Regions from separate parts of the Paenibacillus sp. FSL R7-269 genome, predicted to be linked through region 3. Evidence: riboswitches for the same ligand, from Rfam matches in the RefSeq annotation. Region 3 holds a riboswitch; each other region holds the start of a gene.
What was found. Region 3 has a riboswitch for cyclic di-AMP ahead of C162_RS15390 (APC family permease). Riboswitches for the same ligand answer to the same signal wherever they lie in the genome.
Positions count from the first base shown of each region.

Region 1: another riboswitch for cyclic di-AMP. It lies ahead of C162_RS28280 (hypothetical protein); the one in region 3 lies ahead of C162_RS15390 (APC family permease).
Region 2: another riboswitch for cyclic di-AMP. It lies ahead of C162_RS31105 (alpha/beta fold hydrolase); the one in region 3 lies ahead of C162_RS15390 (APC family permease).

Region 1 is NZ_ASPS01000077.1:42,944-50,374, reverse strand. Features, by position in the region: gene C162_RS28295 (family 43 glycosylhydrolase) at 1-885, shown strand, start outside; gene C162_RS28290 (hypothetical protein) at 904-1,101, shown strand; gene C162_RS28280 (hypothetical protein) at 1,621-2,076, opposite strand; cyclic di-AMP (ydaO/yuaA leader) riboswitch at 2,211-2,380, opposite strand; gene C162_RS28275 (WD40 repeat domain-containing protein) at 2,586-3,917, opposite strand; gene C162_RS28270 (glutaredoxin family protein) at 4,024-4,266, opposite strand; gene ytxJ (bacillithiol system redox-active protein YtxJ) at 4,263-4,589, opposite strand; gene C162_RS28260 (SDR family NAD(P)-dependent oxidoreductase) at 4,819-5,541, shown strand; gene C162_RS28255 (ThuA domain-containing protein) at 5,591-6,226, shown strand; gene C162_RS28250 (CHAD domain-containing protein) at 6,333-7,220, opposite strand.
Region 2 is NZ_ASPS01000110.1:66,943-74,373, reverse strand. Features, by position in the region: partial or broken gene C162_RS31130 (ArsB/NhaD family transporter) at 1-191, opposite strand, end outside; gene C162_RS31125 (ArsR/SmtB family transcription factor) at 309-635, opposite strand; gene C162_RS31120 (MarR family winged helix-turn-helix transcriptional regulator) at 767-1,216, shown strand; gene C162_RS31115 (arsenite methyltransferase) at 1,276-2,085, shown strand; partial or broken gene C162_RS35725 (GNAT family N-acetyltransferase) at 2,097-2,219, shown strand; gene C162_RS31110 (TrkH family potassium uptake protein) at 2,301-3,659, opposite strand; gene C162_RS31105 (alpha/beta fold hydrolase) at 3,739-4,551, opposite strand; cyclic di-AMP (ydaO/yuaA leader) riboswitch at 4,559-4,691, opposite strand; gene mnhG (monovalent cation/H(+) antiporter subunit G) at 4,689-5,048, opposite strand; gene C162_RS31095 (Na(+)/H(+) antiporter subunit F1) at 5,038-5,331, opposite strand; gene C162_RS31090 (Na+/H+ antiporter subunit E) at 5,331-5,813, opposite strand; gene C162_RS31085 (Na+/H+ antiporter subunit D) at 5,819-7,294, opposite strand; gene C162_RS31080 (Na(+)/H(+) antiporter subunit C) at 7,291-7,431, opposite strand, start outside.
Region 3 is NZ_ASPS01000030.1:89,213-96,643, reverse strand. Features, by position in the region: gene C162_RS15405 (sensor histidine kinase) at 1-1,847, shown strand, start outside; gene C162_RS15400 (DsbA family protein) at 1,940-2,698, shown strand; gene C162_RS15395 (disulfide oxidoreductase) at 2,695-3,129, shown strand; cyclic di-AMP (ydaO/yuaA leader) riboswitch at 3,356-3,515, shown strand; gene C162_RS15390 (APC family permease) at 3,645-5,462, shown strand; gene C162_RS15385 (ABC transporter ATP-binding protein) at 5,650-6,456, shown strand; gene C162_RS15380 ((2Fe-2S)-binding protein) at 6,466-7,275, shown strand.

The sequences.
Region 1 (7,431 bases), on a different contig from region 3:
AATCCAGGCTCAATCATGCAAAAAGCAGGTCACGGCTCATTAGTTCAAACCCAAACAGGCGAATGGTACATTGCCCATCTAATGTCACGGCCTGTGGAAGGAACGCTTTTAAACCCATTAGGCCGTGAAACCTCGATCCAAAAAATGCATTGGACAGTAGACGGCTGGCTGGAAATGAAGGATGGATCGAATGTAGCCAAAATGGAAGTTGAGGGGTTAACAGGTGTTGAATTAGAGGGGGACAGGCTCTCTCATGATGTATTCGATGATTTTAACCAGGAGCACTATGATATTCATTTTCTGACTCCATACCGGGACCAGCAAGCAGCATGGGTGAATACGGTTGAACGTCCGGGTTACTTACGCATTCATGGAGGGAATTCTTTCTTCTCGCAGATTAATCCGGCGATGTTGGCCACGCGTGCAACCTCCCTTCATTATGAAGTTCAAACCAAGGTGGAATTTCATCCCGATCATTATTCGGAAACGGCGGGGATGGGGCTATACTATGATTCGAATAATTGGCTGTATGTTCACTTGACCCACTCCGAATCAGAGGGCACCGTTCTATCTGTGCTGCAGGCCAAGCTGGGGGAACGTATTGAATTGGTCCACAATTACATTCCAGTCCCTGAAGACACAGCGGAGCTCAAGCTGATCTATCATTCAGGCATCGCGAGTATCCTTTACCGCTTCGGGGATAACGGGGATTGGCAAGCTTTTGCAGAGAATATCGATGCTCTCTATCTGTCGGATGAAGGCGTGAACGGGGAGCCGGGGGAGATTGGCGGATTTACAGGCTTGTTCAATTTCATCGGCTCCGTGGATGCCCACCAGCATGACTCCTACGCTGATTTTGAGTACTATAGAGTTAAGAATTACTAACAGGAGTGGTGAATGGTTGTGAAGAAAAGTAGACAAACCCCCGTGCTGGTCGCGGTCTCTATCCTGCTCATTATTGTCAGCAGCCTGATCCCCTCGGCTCAGTCGGCTTGGCTGGGGGCGTTACAGACTCTTATGCTGGGAGCCGGATTGCTCGGCTGCTGTATGGCTTTTTGGCGGTTTGCCAAGGGCGGTAAGGGTGGTAAGGGCAAGAGCTGAGTTCTATGTACTGAACGGTTGGCGAAGACAGGATCGATGCATCGGATGGTTGAGCTATGTAAGGTGAGCCAAGCACTGCATGGATGCTGGTGCTGAGAATCAAGGACTAAGTCGCGGCGGATGCTGCGGCTTTTTTTGATAGAATCTATATGTTTTGGGATCCCCGCAAAGTACCTGAGTCATTTATCGAAGCTAAAGCCCCACTTTGAGGGGTCATTTTGTTTTGTAGGGGGACCCAGAGGCCCTTATTTTGTGAAAAAGACCGATTCTCTCCCCTTTGCGGACAGAGAGGACGTTAAAGGGCTGTGTGGAGACGGAAATGAGGCGGAATAGGTTAATTAAGCGCCTCTCAGTCCGCATGGCCTTCGGAATGGTCCCATTTGCCGAAATAGGGGATCTGTAGTCCGCATGGCTCACCATCCATCACCTTCTTCGACATCCGTACCCTAATCCCGCCACATCCAACTCGTTCCGCGGCTCTCATTCCTATAGCCCGCGTATCCCGCGTTATACCCAGTCTCATCCCGCCGAAGGACGATGGACCGCAGGCAAGGCAGAATGGGCGGCTGCCATCTGTTCGCGTATTCCTCTAAGCCGGGCCTTCAGCTCGAGGATGCTGCAATCCAGGATCTGGCTGATGTCGGGCAGGGGGAGCTGGATGCCGTACCATAAGGCACTGGCAACGTGATCGTCCCAATTAAGCAGGGTAGCAGCGCAGCGGCTATGATCCCGGGCGAGCACAGCACATTGGCGGATGCACTCTCTGTAGGCAGCCGCAGCAGCGCTGTCCCCTGAGAGGCTGCTCTTCAGCCATAGTGGATGGAGTGCCACGAAGGTGGCGGTGGTTGCTTGCTCGGCGCGGGCGCCTTTTTCCAGCAGAAGGCAGCTTAGCGCATAGACGGGACTGCTATATTGCCGGGTGTAGTGGTTGAATCCGGCAGCAGCGGCTGCCGTGGGCGATAAGGGGTCAGGCATGTGGTCACGTTCCTTTCTGAATCTATACTGTGCAATTCATTCCAGCGCGCAAAAAACCGCAGGCAGAGGAGGACCTCTGCCTGCGGTTGTGGATAACAGGCGTAAGACGCCTGGCACAAAAGCGTGGCGGATCAGGGCTCTCTCCTTACGCTTACGAGGTTAGCTGTCGGATTCGGACGGTGAGAGTCGCCCTACCTGCCGGAGACCTGCGCGTGGCATTCTCCTTCGGATTCACCCCAAGTCGGCCTGACGGCCGGATGGTTCCCCCGTTTTCCACATGACGGAAATTCAGCGTGCATGCATTGATTGTTTTCATGAATGCATTCATTTGCTTTCAACACGAATCATACTCTTTTCGGAGGGGGTTTGTAAAAATGGAAAAGAGTGCTATTCGCCTTTTTTTCAGCAAATGGCTGAATGGCTGTGCATAGGGAAGCTAAAACACCTATATGTAGCAGATTATCTGCCATTTATCTCGCTCAAGCGCTGTTTTTTATTTTTGGCAGAGATCACCACCACAGCGGAACCTTCTGATTCTTCCAGGCAATGATCCGCTTCACCTCACGAACGGTTCCTGTTGTAATCTCATAGTCGCTGCGCTGCGCTGCATGAAGGTCCAGGAAGTGCAGCATCCCTCCATAAGTCCCAACAGCCAGCAGCGTCTCATCCGGATTGATAGCTAACCCTGAAATAGTGCTTCCGGCATAATAACGCCACAGCTCCCGCCCCTCTGCATCAATGAGCCTTAAGTAGCCATAAGCGTCGCCAATGACAACACCCTCTTTCAGCGCTGCCGCTGCATACACCCGGGCTTCCTCGTTAACAAGCGGATATTCCTGGTCTGCCGGGAGTTTTCCTGCTACCACATCTTCAAGGGGAACGGCAAGGGTAACGCCATTATAGAAGTGGCAGGCATTGAACCATACGCTATGCTGGTCCTTCGTAAATATAGTATAGTGCGGGTAACTGGATTCCGGATTGAATAAGTGAACCTGCCCTGAAGTTATGTCATATAAAAGATGATCACTGCCCTGGCTGCCATAGGAAATCCATCTTCCATCCGGAGAGACGGCACCATGCGGCATGTCAATTTCAATGTGCTCTATCTCATCTGCTTTATATTCTTCGAGATCAGGATGCAGCAGATTCACCTCCCAGGGCTTCTCCTCCGATTGCTGGACCAGGAAAATTCCCTGGCTCATAACAAGCAATAACGCCCCGCCCCCGTTAAAAGGAATGACCTGCTCCAAGGGTAACGCCTGGTCCAGGCTGTCTATGTCCAAGACGGGAAAGTCCGGGTCCAGCGCTTGAATCGTTCCATTCAGCTCACGCCATGAGAGGGTTGCTACAACTGTGCCCTGAAGTGTGCTGTTCATGGATTGCATAATGGTAATCCCCTGAGTTCCGGCGAGCGCATAGAACTGATTATCAGGTGATGCCCCAACCAGGCTAAACTCGCCGAATACGGAAATAACATCCTTATGTACAACCACAACTGCATTCTTCTCCCAGGGGGTACCGGTACTGAATACCACAGCATCATCACTGATGAAATGGATACCGCGAATCGCCTGCATCTCCTTCTGAAAGTGGCCGGAGAGCGGCCACGTTGCCGCCGGCAATTGCGCCCGCAGCTCAGCCATCTCACCGTGCTCATTAGCTCCTCGAATCATCTTATAGATTTTGGCGGCGAGGGTCCCGCGTGTATCCTCTGCGGGTTCATTTCCCGCTTTGTCCCAGCCTTCAGTCAGTCCTTTATGTACGAATTGGTTAACGTCGCCCGCATAACGCTGCCCTTCTTCACGCCATTTGGCAGCCTGCTCATTTTGTAGCCAGTTCAATTGATCAGTCCTCCTGTTCCAGATATATATAAACATACATATTTTACATCAATGAATCGCAAAAAAAGGTACTGCTCCTGTTGAGAGAACAGCACCTTTGTGTATATTACAGAACAGCAGCATCCATAAGCTCTTGAAGCTCAGGAAGATTGAAGCCCTTGACTGCCCGGTCCCCGGATACAGTGACTGGAATGCCCATGAAGCCCAGCTTCTCCACTTCCTCCTGATAGACCGAGCTTATCATCACATCCCGCACCTCGAAGGGAATGCCTTTGCTCTCCAGCAACTGCTTGACCTGATTGCATTCGCTGCAGCCGGAGGTCGAATAGACAATTACGTTCGCGCTCATTGCTCCACTGCTTCCTTTATCGCTTTTTGGGTAATCTTCCAGTGTGAGGTGTTCCAGCGGACTTCGCTGTCCTCCAGCAGGAAGATTTGCGGGGATTCATGCTTGATTCCGAAATCCTCAGCAATCTGATTGGAGACAGGACGGTCTTCGATCACATGGACAACGGCTGCAGGAGTATCTGAATGCTGTGCATAGGCCTGGAATTCTTCGTTGGCCTTGGCGCTGATCGGACAGGTGGTGCTGTGCTTGAAGAGCAGTTTTTTGCCAGGCTGCCCGATATATTGCTCTAGTTCTTCCTTAGTGTGAATTTGTTGAATAGACATCGGAGGATCACCTTCCTGGGTAAGAGTTAATGAAACCTGTTGTCAACAATTGTGTTGTTAACAACTATTAATCATGATTGTAACATAGTTCAAAATTAAAGCAAAAGTAAAGTTCTGCTTAGTCCGGCCCCTCCCTTGAAGGATGTTGTTAACGGCCCGAGGCCATGCTAATGTGAGAGGGATGAATCTAGGCTCGGTGCATAATCATGCAGATATGAGGGGGGAGCTCATGAAAAGGGTTGCTTGTGTTACCGGTGCTGACCGTGGACTGGGATTGTGTCTCGTTCGATCTCTTTTGGAGAGTAAGTACATGGTGTTTGCCGGACAGTATTTGCCGGACCCTGCGGCATTGGAAGCTTTGAAAGCGCAATACCCGGATAGCCTGAGGCTGGTCCCTCTTGATATCGGCAATGCAGGGAGCGTAAAGGAGGCTGCACGGAGTATTGCCGGGAGTACAGGGCACCTTGATATGATTATCAATAACGCGGGGATTATCCACCGGTCGGATGATGCAACGGTGCTCGTGGATATGGATGATGAAGCGATGGCGGAGATTTATAACGTGAACACGCTTGGTGCGCTGAGAGTGAGCAATGCATTGATGGGCTTACTGCTGCAAGGCCGCCAGCGTCTGGTGGTTAATATCTCGTCGGAGGCCGGAAGCATCGGACGGAACAAGCGGATCAATATGTATGGCTATTGTATGTCCAAGGCCGCACTTAATATGCAGTCTTCGCTGCTGCACAATCATCTGCGTGCGATGGGCGGACAAGTGATGGTCTTCCATCCCGGCTGGCTGCAGACCTATATGAACGGGGAGAAGGATGCGAAGGCGCCTGTAACTCCTGAAGAATCGGCAGGCAAGATTATGACAATCGTTCATAACCATAAGATGTATTTGGCTGAAGAACCGGCTTTTATCGATCTGGACGGCAATCTCTGGCCCTGGTGACACGAACATTCAGGACAGGCTATCTTGGCAAAAGAGAGGTGTGTACATCATGTCTTCATACAAAGCACTGGCGTTCGGCAGCTATACTGAAGTGAAGTACCATCCCTTCGAGGGAGTAGACCGTGAACTGGAGCAGCTCCTTGAGCCCGAGTTCCATGTGGTCTCCACGGAGGATTACGGACGGATGAACCGGGCAGAGCTGGCAGAATGCAGACTGGTGATCTCCTATACGGAGTTCTCCGAGGAGCAATTACCCACTGCGCAGAGCGGGGCCCTGCTCGCTTATGTGGCTGGCGGCGGCGGGCTGCTTGTCGTGCACAACGGCATATCCCTGCAGCGTAATCAGGAGCTTGGGGCGATGCTTGGTGCCCGGTTCACCCATCATCCGGCGTTCACAGCGCTGCAGATGAAGGTGACTGCGCCGGAGCACCCGATTATGGAGGGGATATCTGATTTTGTTATAGAGGATGAGCCTTATTATTTCGAGCAGCATCCCCACTTCGGGACAACGGTGCTGGCCGAATATCCGCATGACGGAGCGATGAGACCGGCGGCATGGTGCCATGCCTTCGGTGAAGGCCGGGTGGTCTATCTGATGCCTGGGCATCATCTGCCTTCCTTCTCCTCAGAGCCGCTGCGCCGGATGATCCGCAGAGGCGGATTGTGGGCTGCCGGAATGCTGTAATACGTGACGCTTATGATAAAAGGCAGGATACCGCTTGGATAACATGCGGTGTCCTGCCTTTGTGTAAGAAATGGGATGATCAGCTATGATGCCCTATTTCGGGGGCTTAAGCATCAGCAACAGGGACGACCTCGTTCTGATGAAGAGCTTCCAGTACCTCTGCCCGCAGCGTATCGGTGAAGGCGGCCCAGACCTTTTTGCCGACATCCAGCTCTTCGCGCCCAATCGATTGCAGCGTCTCAAGCCATACCCGCTTGTCATTAATGAGTCCGAGCTGGTCCTGAATGTCCTTATAGAAGGCTTCATGGGCATGGAATTTCTGATTTAGCGCAAAAGCAGCCGCATTTGCCGTATAACGCAGTTCCTTGGCGGCGATCCGCAGCTCATGCAGAGCTTCGAAGGCTTCCTGCGATTCGGCTGCCGGACCCTTGAATAGGGTCTTACAGGATTTTTTCTTCTGTTCAAAGGCGACTTCAAGCTCGCGCATGGCTACATTGGCGTCTTTTTTGGCAGCGAGGGGTTCTAGGCCTGTCTTAATAAAAGGTGTCCACAGCGCTTCGAGCGCGTGGCCGGACAGCTTGGGCAGTGCCTTCTTCAGCTTCTTGCGGGCAGCCTTCCGTGTATCCTTCTGGTGTTCGATTACCGCCTTCAGCAGCTTGGCAGTCTTCTTATCGCCCGCCGCCTCCGCCGCCTTGCGCCGGTCCTCAAAAGACCCGATCAGCACATCTGCATCACGGACTCTGCCGAGCTTCTTCTGGGCCTGCTTGAAGCTTGTATACAATTCTGCCGTTGCAGTATGGCCCGGATCAAGAATGGACAACAGCGTCAGCAGCTTGCGGCTATTGACTCTGGCCTGATGAATATCCTCATCGTTGAACCCTTTGCGTGCATCCTTGCTGTAGTCCTGAAAATTAATATACAGCTTGTGCATGGCCTGTTCCCATTGCCTGGATTTACTAAGTTGCCTGTCCTTTGCCTGTGGTTCGGTTGTCATGCAGCATCACTCCTAGAGGTTGTGTATAGCATGAGCTTATGCGCGGATCTTATGGCTGGTATATTCTTCTGTACTACATTAAGGATAACGGGTTCGCTCCGCCATTTCAAATCTGTAAGGGGATACATTGCCGATTGTACGGTGCGGGTAGAGATCGGTTACAATGTGAATAGTTAACGGAGCTAAGATTAGCGCAGGTCTTATAGATAGA
Region 2 (7,431 bases), on a different contig from region 3:
ATTGCTACAAAGGCCAGTGTGGCATTCCACACAATCAGCGTAACATCCAGAACATCCTTCAAGCTGACGACACCGACAAGTAAGGCGAGTAACGCTCCGCCGCAGGCAGACCAGCCAATGGACAGATGTTTAGGCTGCCAAATGACAAAAATTAATGTGACGATAAATATAAGACTCGCTAAAACTACCAAATGATCTCCCCCATTATATGTCTATATAACACATTGCAGAGCACTCCCTTCATATGCTTAAGTATAATAACGTACATCATTATATAATTATATGATTATATATTCAATATCAAAATATTACTCGCAGCAGGCAGCACCAGACGGCTTGTTTAAACTGGATAGAATGAAGCTGGTATCCGGTGTAAGCTGAAGAATGGCCGCAACATGAGGCTTATCTTCAATGCTTAAAGAGTAATACACCCACTGACCTTTTTTTTGTTCCTTAACCAATCCGCTGCTTTTCAATTTGCGCAGATGCTGGCTTACGGCTGGTTGGGAGATGTCAAAAAGATCCACGAATTCACATACACACCACTCCCGTTCTTTTAAAAGGGTTAGAATCGTGAGCCGTGTTTTATCTCCAAGGAGTTTTAAATCTTCCGCAAGTTCATTTAGTACATTCATTTAAAAGCTCCTCCCATCTATATAAGGCAATACTTATATTCTAAGACCTTAATGGCCAATTAGCAACCAGATGAAAATAATATTTGCATTTTGCAATCAATTGCGGTATAACCAGTTCAAGAGGTGAACACATGGAAACCCCACGAGAACTATTTCAAATCATGACCCGGCGCTTAGGGCTTCTCAATAAGGACTGCTGCAGTGTAAGGGGATGTAAACTATCCGCGGCCCAAAGCCATCTGCTTTATGAGATCGCCCGGAGCCACAATCCTTCCATGCAGCAAGTTGCCGAAGCACTGGGCACGGATATTACCACCTTCAGCAGACAAGTCCAGTCGTTGGTGAAAATGAATTTGGTAGAAAAGACACCTGAACCCAGCGATCGGAGAATCTATACCCTTTCCCTTACTTCCGAAGGAAAACTGGTGGCTGCAACTATTGATCAACAAATGAATGAATACCTGATTGAAGCCTTCTCGCATATGAGTGAGTTTGAAGTAGAAACATTGCTACGATCCATCAAGCTTTTCAACGATGCTATGGGGAAATCCAGCAATTGCTGCGCACCTGTTAAAGGGTGATTTCCCTTGGCCTTTATTTGTAACTTGCAAGTTATTTTAATGATAAGGAGTGTGTATTCATGAACAAACTTACGAATGACCAAATCCGCCAAAATGTACGGGGACGTTATCAAACCATTGCTGTACAAAAGGCCGAACCTGCCTCCTCCTGCTGCTCCTCTGCTGACAGCTGCTGTGACAGCCCAACTGATTATGATGCCATATCTGCTAAAATGGGATATTCTAGTGAGGATCTGGCCGCAGCTCCTGAAGGCGCAAATTTAGGTCTTGGTTGCGGTAATCCCCAGGCTATTGCTGAGCTGAAGCCTGGTGAACATGTTATGGATCTCGGGAGCGGCGGCGGGTTCGATTGCTTCCTCGCTTCCCGGCAGGTAGGTGAACAAGGCCATGTTATCGGTGTAGATATGACTCCTGAGATGATTAGCCGGGCAAGAGATAATGCCATTAAAGGTAAGTTTAATAATACCGAATTCAGGTTGGGAGAAATTGAACATCTTCCGGCGGCCGACAACTCGGTTAATGTCATAATCTCCAACTGTGTGATTAACCTCTCGCCTGATAAGCAGCAAGTATTCCGTGAAGCCTATCGCGTTCTTATGCCCGGAGGGCGTCTGGCCATCTCTGATATTGTAACTACAGCTGAGCTACCCCCCGAAATCAAAAATGACCTGGGCGAATTATATTCGGGTTGTATCTCCGGGGCCTCTTTCATTTCTGATCTGGAGATGATGCTTCAGGAAAGCGGCTTTACTGAGATCCATATTGAGCCCAAAGACGAATCCAGAACATTTATCAAAGATTGGGTTCCCGGTGCGAACGTTGAGCAATACATCGTCTCTGCTGTGATTAAAGCGAGAAAACAATCTTAAGGAGATGATCTAATGAGAGTGGTCAAGGGTTGTATCGGAAGATGGGCTACCGGCAGGTGGGTCTATTGGAGAAGCAGGGGATTATAGACAAAACGTTTATTGATGTGATGATTATGGAGAAGCTTCTACTATAAAAATGAAGTTAAAAAAGGAGAAGTTCTACCCGTAAACGGAAGAACTTCTCCTTTTAATCAGTTCCAACTACTCCCTACTTACTAACCAATCAGCAACTTGTCCTCTGGGTAACGGTACTTCTGTTTAACACTTTTTTGTGCCAAGGCAAAGGCTAAGGTTAAAGGGCCCAGTCTCCCAATATACATTATAACTATGATGATACATTTACCAATCGGTGACAGATCAGGGGTTAAGCCCATGGACATGCCCACGGTTCCAAAGGCTGATGTAGCTTCAAATAAAAGAGCAAGAATATCCGTATGGCGGGTATATTCAGTAATTGTTAATAAAAAGGTTGCTCCAAGAACAAGGCCTAAGGAGATGGTCATTACAGCCAATGATCTGAAAATAAGATCTTGAGGTATCCGTTTTTTTAGCAGCTGCACATCAGCATTCCCCTTGATGGTTGAGAAGATGCTTAATATGAGTACCGCAAAGGTGGTCGTCTTGATCCCCCCGCCTGTCGAGCCTGATGAAGCTCCTATGAACATCAGAAAGATCATAAAGAACTGGGACGCCGGTAACATCGCACCAATATCAATGGAGTTGAACCCCGCTGTGCGGGTAACCACTCCCTGGAAATATCCACCCCAGATTCTTTCCCCCCATGTGAGTGTACCAAATGTTCTGGTATTAAAAAGCTCAAACACAAATATGACCAGAAACCCTGCAAAACAAAGCACTCCTGAAGTGATTAGCACGATTTTTGTGTGAAAAGACAGAGCCTTCCAGCTTCTCTTGCGGTATAGATCCAGAATCACAATAAATCCAATTCCACCAATGATAAATAAAAATGAAATGACAATATTGACTAACGGATCACCGACATACCGGCTCAGACTATCCGACCATAATGAAAAACCTGCGTTATTAAAGGCCGAGATGGAATGGAAAATTCCATAATATAAGGCTTTGGCAACACCCAGGTCATTTGCCCACCGGACGGTCAACAACAATGCCCCAAGAGTTTCGAAGATAAATGAGATCAGCACAATGCTTAGTGATAACCGGACGACCCCTTGTGTTTCAATGGAGTTCGAAGATTGTTGGATGAGTAAACGCTCCTTCAGCCCAATCTTCTTCCCCAGAATTACGGCAATTAGAACACTGAACGTCATGAATCCTAATCCTCCGATTTGAATGAGGAGCAGGATAATGATTTGTCCAAAGTTGGAGAAGTCGGTTCCTGTATCCAGCACCACCAGTCCAGTGACACACACAGCTGAAGTTGAGGTAAACAATGCATTTAGCCATCCCACACTAGTTCCGGTGGATGAAGATACCGGTAAGGACAACATAATTGTCCCCAGAATGATGGTTACAGCAAAACCTAAAAGAATAATTCTTGATGAGGTTAGACTGAGTTTTCGAGTAAACCAAAGGTACCTTTTTTTAAACATATCACTGGCTCCTGTAATGATTCTTTTCGTAAATAAACAGCGCTGCGTCACCTTCAAGGCTGTGTGTCCAGTGAGAGCATCAGCCAGGTAGCTCTTGTTGAAAACACTGTTGGTCCTTTAGATAATCGAGCAAAAGCCGGTTAAATAATTGCGGTTGACATAGGTGACTAGGATACATGGCATTCTCGATGATCGCTAAATGAGCTTTGGGATACTTAGCCGCTGTTTTTTTAACTTGCTCTAACACCCGCTCATTGTGATTACCTGACACGATCAGCACCGGAATTTGCAGCCGCAGCGCAAACCCGTAACCGTCCGAATACTTCAACGCCATGCGTTGCTTAATCCATTCTGTCGTCCGTTTATGCATAAGCTCTTTTCTCAAGATATGGTAAGCCAAGAGCCACCGGTGATAGGTGATACGTAAAGGCTTGATAAACATTTCAGCAGGGAGATAATGAGAAATCCAGGCACAGAACTGCAACGCTTCTTTCAACTTACTTCCACTAGCAGAGTAATCACCTTGAAAATAACTATCCACCAAAATCATGGTAATCACCCGCTCAGGGAACAGATAGGCGAACTTCTGGGCAAGTATAGCTCCAGTGGAGCAGGCTACAATTACAATCTTTTCTACATCCAGTTTATCTAATAATGCCTTTAGATCCTCAACTTGAGTGTCTAAGATCCGGCCAATCTCAACATTCATCTTCCCCGACAGCCCGTTTCCTCTTAGATCATAGACAATTACTTTCGCGCGCTTACTGAAATATTCCGCCTGTGGTTCAAAAAGATGGTGGGAGGTCGAATAATCATGGATAAAAACGATGGGCAGACCGCTACCCGATATCTCATAATACAAGGTTGTTCCGTTGACATCAACAATAGGCACTGCAGGATTCCCCTCTCATGAACGCTTACGGGGTTAGCTGACGGATTCGGACCTGAGTAGCCCTACTCGATATTCTCGAGATTCACCCCGGAACTTTTGGTTCCCCCGTTTCCTTTACAGGAATTCAGCGGCAAATATCATTTCTCAGATTGCTCCTTACTTCTTTCCGTATGGGTAAGCAGATCGTCTTGTATGCTGTTTTTCCACAAGGGAACGCCCGAACGGTAGGCCGCCCGGCCATTTAGATGGCCTGCGACCGGTGAAGTGATGAATACAAAAAGAATCGCCAGCAGCAGCTTGACACTGATCTCTCCATCTTTGAACCAAAAGTAAAGGAAGCCGCCGCCCAATAAACATAACACCCCGAACGTTGCACTTTTGGTGGCCGCATGTGAACGCAGATAGACATCGGGCAGCCGGATCAGACCAAAGGCACTAATGCCGCAAAAAATGGCGCCCAGCACTACTAGAATCGAGCTAAACAACTCACCTGTCATGCAGTTCCCCTCCTTCTTCCACAACAACCCCACGTTCGATATACCTTGCGAGTGCAGTGGTTCCAATAAACGTCAGAATACCGATAACCAGAATTACCTCAAGAAAATTGCGGGTATCCAGCAGCATACTAATGACAGTAATCATAGCCAGTACATGAATGCCTATCGTATCTAGGGCCGCCACCCTATCCGAACGGGTAGGTCCTTTCAGAAGCCGGTACAGGCACGCGAGTATGGCCATTCCCAGAATGGTCAATGCGGTAGTTAATAGTACGGAGACCATCAGCGGGTCACCTCCATGATCACTTGTTCGAAATTCCCCCGGATCTGCTTCACCATTTCCTCAGCATCTTTGATGTCAATAGCATGAATATATAAGGTCTTCCCATCCCTTGACACGTCGAGAGTTAGCGTGCCAGGAGTCAGACATATCAGACAAGACAACAGTGTAACTTCCCAGGCTGAGGTTAAGGCTGTCTCATAGGCGAATATTCCAGGGCGGATCGCCAGCTTCGGACGAAGAATATGATAAATCACCACAAAGTTCGAGATGGTCAATTCGCGGATAAAGATCAGCAGCAGCTTGAATATGGACCATAGACGTTTTAAATAAAATGGCCGGGCCTGGGGCTTGGATCTTCTGAATAACAGCAGCATCCCTATGCCGAGCAGAAACCCGATAAGAAAAGTGGCGCCGGAGCTGCTATTATTGATTGCCATCCACAATAAAGCAACTAACAGATTAAACAAGAATTGTAGAGTCATTATATCTACTCCTTCAGTATGGCTTGAATGTATTCCGCAGGTGAAGCCAGAACCTCTCCGGCCTGTGCTACATAGGCATATAGAGCATCTGCTCCAATACCCATTGCAATGACAAGCACAAGCAGTGCAGCGGCGACAGCAGAAGCTCTCTTCAGGTTCACAGCAGGCAGTTCTCTCTCAGGTTCATTTCCCCAGAAGGCCAGCCTGAACATCTTGATTAAGGAATACAGCACCATAAAGCTTGAGCCGAGACCGATAAGAGACAGTGTCAGCATACCGGCATCCAAAGCTCCGCGGATGATCAGCAGCTTTCCGGCAAAACCGCTCAGCGGCGGAATCCCCACCAGAGCAAGGGTCAATATAAAGAACATCCAGCCCAGGAGCGGGTATTTCTTAATCATGCCTCCCATTCCACTCAAACGATCTGTTCCTGCTGCGGAGATGATTAATCCGCCCAGTATAAACAGGAGCCCTTTAGCCAGCATATCGTGAAGCAGATAGAAGATGACTCCGTTCAGCGAATCCCCGGTACCTGCAGCAAGCCCGAAAGCCACAAATCCGACACTAATAATGACATTATAATTAAGAATCCGAGGGATATCCTTGTAGGCCACTGCCCCTATGCTGCCCAGAATCATGGTTGCCGCAGCCATCCAGGCGATCAAACTATGCGTGAGACTGGTATCATTCACAAACATCAGGGTGAACGTGCGGATAATGGCATATAGTCCTACTTTGGTAAGAAGAGCACCAAATAGTGCCCTGATCGCCGAAGGCGGTGCGCCGTACGATCCCGGGAGCCAATAGAACAGGAACAGCCCCGCTTTTAAGGAGAAGACGATTAAAAAAAGCACAGCAATTACGTTCAATATACCGCCTTGCCCCGCTTCAGCAATACGCTGTGACAAATGCGCCATATTCAGCGTCCCTACTGCCGCATACAGATACGCTACAGCTGCTACAAACAACGTTGACGACACAATATTGATCAGCAGGTATTTCGCTGTCTCCCGTAACTGCAGCTTGGTCCCTCCAAGGGAGATAAGGGCATATGAAGAAATCAGCATCACCTCAAAGAAGACGAACAAGTTGAAAATATCTCCCGTAAGGAAAGAGCCGTATACCCCGACCAGCAAAAAATGAAAGAAAGTATAATAATAATACCGCTCCCTCTGCTCTCCAATGCTGCTGAAGGAATAGAGCAATATGGCGAAGCTTACGATGGAAGCCATCATCACCATTAGTAAAGCGAACATATCTCCAACAAATACAATCCCGTAAGGGGGGACCCACCCTCCCATTTGTAAGGTCATAATGCCATCAGCATGTACACGTGTAACCAGCAAGGCTGTACTAAGGATAGTAAGGATACCGCTAACTACGCTAATCCCCCGCTGAAGGCGTATCTGCTCTTTGAATAGAATCAGAATCACCGCTGTACATAACGGAATCAGAATAGGCAGAACCAGAAGGTTATTCATTCTTTGACCTCCTTGATACTGTCGATTTCATCCGTACCTAAGGCCTGATAAGAGCGGTAAGCAAGCACGAAATAGAAGGCAGTTACGCCGAAGCTGATCACGATAGAGGTCAGGATCAGAGCCTGCGGCAGCGGATC
Region 3 (7,431 bases):
TCACGGCGCTCGATCTGACGGAACGCCTGCTTCGCGGCCAGCGGAGCTCCCGGTTCATTCTACTCATCTCCCTGGTGCTTGGCACAGGCCTGTGGAGCATGCATTTCATCGGGATGCGGGCAATGGAAATGGGCGTTCCGGTATCGTATAATCTGCCTCTGCTGGCGTTCTCTCTAGTGATCCCCGTCGCAGCTTCTTATATGCTGTTAGTTATGCTGAATAACCCGCACACCCGCAGCAGGGTCTATCTGGCTCTGGGCGGCCTCTTGTTCAGCAGCGGCATCCTGATTATGCATTTCAGCGGCATTCTGTCGATGAGACTTACGGCAACGTATGAGCAAGGCGCCTTCTCTATTACACTGGCGGTGTTGTTCGCCCTGATCGTCCCGGTGGTCACCGCATCCTATGATCCGAAGTGGCTGGAGCAGGCCTACAATATGTTCAGCTTCAAAAAACTGCTGCTTGTCCTGACCCTGACCGGCGCGTTCACAGGCATCCATTACGCTGCCATGGCGGGCGCTTCATTCCCGATAAGAGAACAGACCAGTGCTGCCGGACAAGTGCTCTATTTGCAGGATTCCATACTGGGAATGATTCTCTGCGGCTCTTTCCTGTTCATTGTGTCGATCGTCCTTGCTCTGCTGTACAGGGACCGGCAGCGGATACTCCAGTCAGCAGCTTTTAATGAGCAGCGGTATACTGCGCTGTTTGAGCATAACCCTGATATGGTGATCTGTATTGATCCTGCACGCAAGAAGATTATCAGTGCTAATCCTGCTCTGCGGGACATTACCGGATATAGCAGAGAAGAACTGGGGAATTATAAGGCGATACTGTACAGCGAACGGGATGACGCGGCTGTTCGGGATGCCGTAACACGTGCGTCACGGGGCCAGTCCTCTAAGCTTGAGCTGAAGGTCCGGAGCAAAGGCGGGGAGCAGCTGATCTGCAGTGTCACCGTCTTTCCTTTGCTGCATCATACGGAGCAGTGGGTCTATATTGTGGCCGAGGATGTGACAGCCCTTATGAAGTATCAGTATGAGCTGCTGGAGGCCAGGGATGCCGCGGAGAGTGCTGTGACGATGAAGAGCGAGTTCCTTGCCACCATGAGCCATGAGATTCGCACACCGCTGAACGGCATTATCGGTGTCAACCAGCTGCTGGCCGAGGAGATCAGCAATCCCGAGCATCTGGAGCTCCTGCGGCTTCAGAGTACAAGCAGCCACGCTCTGCTGCATGTGATGAGCGATATTCTCGATATCTCCCGGCTGGAGGCGGATAGTCTCTCGTTGACCAAGGATACATTCGGGCTGAAGGCGCTTCTCCAGGGCTGTATGGATCTGTTCGTGGTGAGCACGCAAGACAAGCCGTTATCCCTGGAGCTTGTGATCGAAGAGGGGCTTCCCGACAAGTTCACCGGGGATGCTGCGCGTATCCGCCAGATTCTGATCAATCTGATCGGCAATGCGGTGAAATTCACGCCATCCGGCACGGTAACGGTTAAGGTGGAGTCCTATGGCGTCAGGGAGACCGCTCAGGCGCTGCAATTCATGGTGCGCGACACCGGCATTGGCATCTCCCCGGATAAGCTGCAGCTGCTCTTCCAGTCCTTCTCGCAGGTGGACGCGTCGCATACCCGCAAATACCCCGGAACGGGTCTGGGCCTTGCGATCTGCAAGAAGCTTGTAGACCTGATGCAAGGAGAGATCTGGGCAGAACCGGCAGAGGGAGGCGGTACACAATTCTTCTTCAGAATTAAGCTGCAGTCGCAGGAGCATTCCCCGGAGGTATTCTTCGGCAAGGATACAGGGGGCGGGGAGTCAGCAGAGGAGAACGAAGCCGTATAAGCAGCGATTGCCAACAAGAGAGTTAACATTATATAATTTGAAAGTAACTATTCTTTTATCACGACAGTCCTGAGGACGGAAAGGAACTCTCTTTGAGCAAAACAAAAAAGAACAATGTCATGGCTCCCCAAATGAGCAAGCAGGAGAAGCGCAGGGCAGAGCAGGAACAGCAGAAGCAGAAAACGAGAATTCTGATCGTGAGTACGGTGGCTATCGTCGTTATTATTTTTGTAGGCTTATTCATACTTGCTTCGAAGGACTCTTCTCCTGCCGGTACAGACAGTAAGCCGGTTGCCTTCAATTACAGCGAAATGATGCGGCTTGGCAAGGAGGATGCTCCGGTTAAAATTGTGGAATTCGGCGATTTCAAATGTCCGGCTTGCGCCCAGTTCACCGGTGTGATCAAACCGCAGATCGTTCAGGGTTATGTAGATCAGAATAAAGCAGCCTTCTATTTCGTGAATCTGGCCTTCATCGGCAAGGATTCCAGAACGGCCTCCCTGGCAGCGCTTTCGGTGTATCATCAGAACCAGGAAGCGTTCTGGAAATACTTCGATGCGATCTATGCCAACCAGGGGAATGAAGACAAGGAGTGGGCTACGCCTGACTTCATGGTGAGTCTCGCCAAGCAGCTGGAGCTGCCGGTCGATTATGACCTGCTGCGCAAGGATATTGACGACCGCACCTATGCGAAGGAGCTGGACCGGGATATTCAGCTTGGCACGGATGCGGGCGTAACGAATACACCTTCCTTGTTCGTGAACGGCATCAAGGTGAAGGAGCCTTTCAATATGGAGGAGATTGACGCTCAGATTCAAGCAGCTACAGCAGCAGCGGGAGCTGCCCAATGACAGCCTTCTCTGCCTTCTGCCGGCGAAATTGTCTCTACTTGGCCTGGTTCGTCTGTGTGGTGGCTGTAGCGGGAAGCCTGTATCTCAGTGAGGTCCTGCATTACGAGCCGTGCAAGCTGTGCTGGTTCCAGCGGATCTTCATGTACCCGCAGCTGTTCTTGCTGGGGATCGCCACCTACCGGGCGGACAAGCGGATCATTCCTTATGTGCTTCCCCTTAGTCTGATCGGCGGCTGTATCTCTATTTATCATTATGCAGAGCAGAAAATTCCGGCGCTCAGCAAGGTGCTTCCCTGCACCATCGGCGTACCGTGCAACAAGGATTATCTGAATTGGTTCGGATTTGTTACGATCCCTCTGCTTGCACTTATAGCCTTTGTCTTAATCTCCATTCTGCTCTGGACAGGACGGAAAGAGGAGCCTGCAGAGTAAGAAGCTGACGGGCAGAAGGAAGAGAAGAGAATCCCCTTAATTTTAGCGAAAAATAATATACAAAAACCCTGTAAAATCACGTGTTAAAGGGATAATGAAAGAGAATGAAAGATCAAGACATACCGGATGATGAATTTGGTTGTTTTGAGTGCTTTTCATTCTTTTTTCATTTGTTTCCACGCTTTACGGAAGACGTATTGTAGCTTAATATTAGTCCTTGTGAGAAGTTGAATATGCGCTGAATTTTCCGGAAGGAAAAACGGGGGAACCACACTTTGGCCAAGGCCAAAAGGGGTGAATCGGAGCAGGCCGCAAGGGCTGTAACCGTAGGGCTACCACAGTCCGAATCCGCCAGCTAACCTCGTAAGCCACTAGTGGGATAATGACCATGCACATTAGGCATGCGGATCATTTCCGTATGCTTATTTTGGTGCCTGCATTTATGAAATCCACTTATGAAAACAGCGCAGGGAAACCCCATTTTCAACTTAACCAAGAGAGGAACTGTTACTACAATGGTAAGCAAGGTAAAACGACTATTGATCGGGCGTCCGATGAAGTCGAACGAACTCGATCATGAAAAGTTATCCAAGGTGAAAGCACTGGCTGTCCTGTCTTCTGATGCGCTCTCGTCTGTAGCCTACGGAACAGAACAAATTCTAATCGTACTGGTGGCCGCCGGGTTCACCGCCATCTGGTACTCCTTGCCAATTGCATTAGCCGTACTGGGCTTGCTGGCTATTCTGATTCTGTCCTATCGGCAGACGATATTCGCTTATCCGCAGGGCGGAGGAGCTTATATTGTAGCCAAAACCAATCTTGGAGTGCATACTGGGCTTCTGGCCGGCGGCTCGCTGCTGGTGGATTACATTCTGACGGTGGCGGTAAGCGCCTCGGCGGGGACGGACGCGATCACTTCAGCTTTTCCAAATCTGCATAATCATAGTGTCCTCATAGCGGTATCTGTTATCGTACTCTTAACGATTGTTAATCTGCGCGGGGTGACCGAATCGGCTTCGTTCATCGCCATCCCGGTCTATCTGTTCGTCGTCTCCATCTTCGTGCTGATTATCGCAGGGATCTTCAAATATGCAACCGGCGGGGCTCATGCACACGTTCCTGAGATTGGTACGGCAGTCTCCAATGTCAGTATGTTCCTGCTGCTGAAGGCATTCAGCTCCGGTTGTTCGGCCCTAACCGGGGTAGAGGCGGTCTCCAATGCCATTCCTAACTTCAAAGCGCCGGCGGAGAAAAATGCAGCCAAAACGCTGATGCTCATGGGCCTCATTCTCGGAGCTATGTTCACAGGCATTACGCTGCTGGCTTACTGGTACGGCATCATGCCCGATGAGAAGGCCACCGTGGTCTCACAGATTACCGAGTCTACCTTCGGCCGTGGCGGGCTGTACTTCTTCATTCAGGGGATTACGGCGGTTATCCTGTTCCTGGCAGCCAATACGGCGTACTCGGCCTTCCCGCTGCTGGCGTTCATGTTCGCCAAAGACAAATATCTGCCCCATGCCTTCATGGTGCGCGGCGACCGGCTTGGCTTCTCCAACGGCATTATTTTCCTCGGCGTCATGTCGGCAGTGCTCGTAGCTGCATTTCACGGGAATACGGAAGGACTCATTCCATTATATGCAGTAGGGGTATTCATTCCGTTCACGCTGTCGCAGCTAGGCATGATGGTCCAATGGTACAGAACGAAGCCGCAAGGCTGGCAGAGCAAGTTCGCCGTGAATACGGTCGGGATGCTCACCACGTTAACGATCACCATGATCTTCATTATCACCAAATTCTCCAGCGTGTGGATGGCCTTCATCTTCCTGCCGGTCGTCATTATCGTGTTCCACCGGATTCACCGCCATTATATGAATATTGCCGATCAGCTGCGGATCTGTCCCGCTACCGATAAGCCTTGTATCAAAGGAAGCACCGTAGTCGTTCCGGTCGCCGGTGTGACCCGCGCAGTACTACATTCGATCAGCTATGCGAAGTCATTGACTGATAATGTGGTCGCTGTATATGTAGGCTTTGATGAAGAAGAGATTCACAAGATGGAGCAGAAGTGGGAGGAGTGGAACCCCGGAGTACGCCTGATCGTACTGCGCTCCCGCTACCGCAGTATTATCCGCCCGCTGGTGAAATTCATCGATACAGTAGAATGGAAGACCTCTTCAACGGATCATATTACCGTCCTGATTCCGCAATTCGTTACCAAGCATTGGTGGCAGGCGGTGCTGCATAATCAGACCAGCTTGTTCATCCGCTCTTATCTGATGAATCAGAAGGATATTGTCATCGCCACGGTTCCTTTCCATCTGCATAAATAATATAGAAGATTATAGAAAGACGGCTGTTTCTGCTTCATGCGGAGGCGGCCGTTTTTACGTTTTAGTTGACAGAGATAATGAGAATCAATATCATCAATCTATAAGCAATAATTGAGCTTGTCTGTTTCATAGCCATATTTATAATAGAGGAGCCTTGCTCCATTACATTTATACGAGGAGTGTTATCATGTCGGAACGTTTAAATACAGAGCAGCTGAGCATCGGATATGCGGAGACAATGATTGTAAAGGGGCTGAATCTGTCGCTTCCGACAGGGAAGATTACGGCGCTCGTCGGAGCGAACGGCTCCGGGAAGTCCACGATTCTGAAGACGATGGCCCGGATCATGAAGCCGAAGAGCGGCAATGTCATGCTGGACGGGAAGTCTATTCACAATCTGTCCACCAAAGAGGTGGCCCGCCAGTTGGCGATTCTGCCGCAGAATCCTACTGCCCCGGACGGGTTAACGGTATCTGAGCTGGTAGGGTACGGTCGGTATCCGCATCAGAAGGGCTTCGGCAGCCTGACGCCTGAAGACCGCAGCATTATTGCCGAGGCGATTGAATTGACCGGCATGAATGAATTCCGTGACCGGCCGATTGACCGGCTCTCCGGCGGACAACGGCAGCGGGCCTGGATCGCCATGGCGCTGGCACAGCAGACGGAGATTCTGTTCCTTGATGAGCCGACGACTTTCCTGGATATGGCCCATCAGCTGGAGGTGCTTCAGCTGCTGCAGAAGCTGAATGAGCAGGAAGGCCGGACGATCATTATGGTTGTCCATGATTTGAACCATGCCTCCCGTTACGCGCAGCATATGGTAGCGATCAAATCCGGCAATGTGATCAGTGAAGGCGCTCCGAATGAGGTAATGACACCGGCAGTGCTGCGTGAGGTATTCGGCATTGAGGCGGATATTGTGCCTGATCCGCGTACAGGTGTGCCGCTCTGTCTGCCTTACGAGCTGGCTGCGTACAAAGTTGCCGGGCTGTAGGAGAGGAACATGAATGAATTCCTGAGGCAAGAATATAGTTCCAAGTTCGATCTCCATGCTAAGGTACCCGAAGGAGCCGTGTATTCCTTCGCCGCTGCAGAACTGGCAGAAGAGGCGGGGATGAGGACCTTCATGGAGGCTTACCGGCCGCTGATGAAGGCGCTTGACGATAAAGCGGCCGGTGCGTATTTCGGTGGTTATCTGAGCATTATTGCACTCGCGGTCCAGTATTCCGTGACCGGCTACCTATGTGTACCGGACTTCAGCTTACGGAACCTTCAGCTGCATCTCGTTCCGGCAGACGGCTACTGCCGTGTTGCCTTCTCGCTTCGTGAATGGGGGATGGGACAAGCTCCTGCGGATGAGCCTGAACGGAAGGCCTGGCGCAATGAGGTGCTCACCAGCTTCTACCAGAGCACAGCCGTGCCGCTGATCCGCATGGCTTCACAGGTGAGCGGCCTTTCGCATGGGGAGATCTGGGGACAGATGCCGACCAAATTCAATTATTATGCGGAAGCCTTTGCTGCTGAGCTTACAGATCCGCTCCAGCTACGCCGGCTGGAGGAGGATTACGCCTATCTGAAGGATGAGCTGCCTGCTGCCGTATTCGGGATGCCGCGGAATCCGTTCCAGGTGAAGGTGCGGAGAATCGAATCGCTCGCGGACCCGCAGCAGACGGTTCAGATGCGTAACCGCTGCTGCATGTATTACAGGACTGAGGGCGGGCGGCTGTGTTATACCTGTCCCCGGATGAAGGAGGAGGAACGGTCCGCACGGCGGGAGGAATTCCGTTCCGAGAGCACGGCGGCTATCAAATAGGGTATAATTGGGAATTTCGAAGCATAATATTGCTATATGCAGCTTCTTAACAGGCTCCTGTCATTGACAAGGGAGCCTGTTCGTTGTTAAAGTTGTGGTTGCTGAAGCCGTGATGGCCCGGCAATAAGCACCACCATTATCTTGTTCATAGAGTTA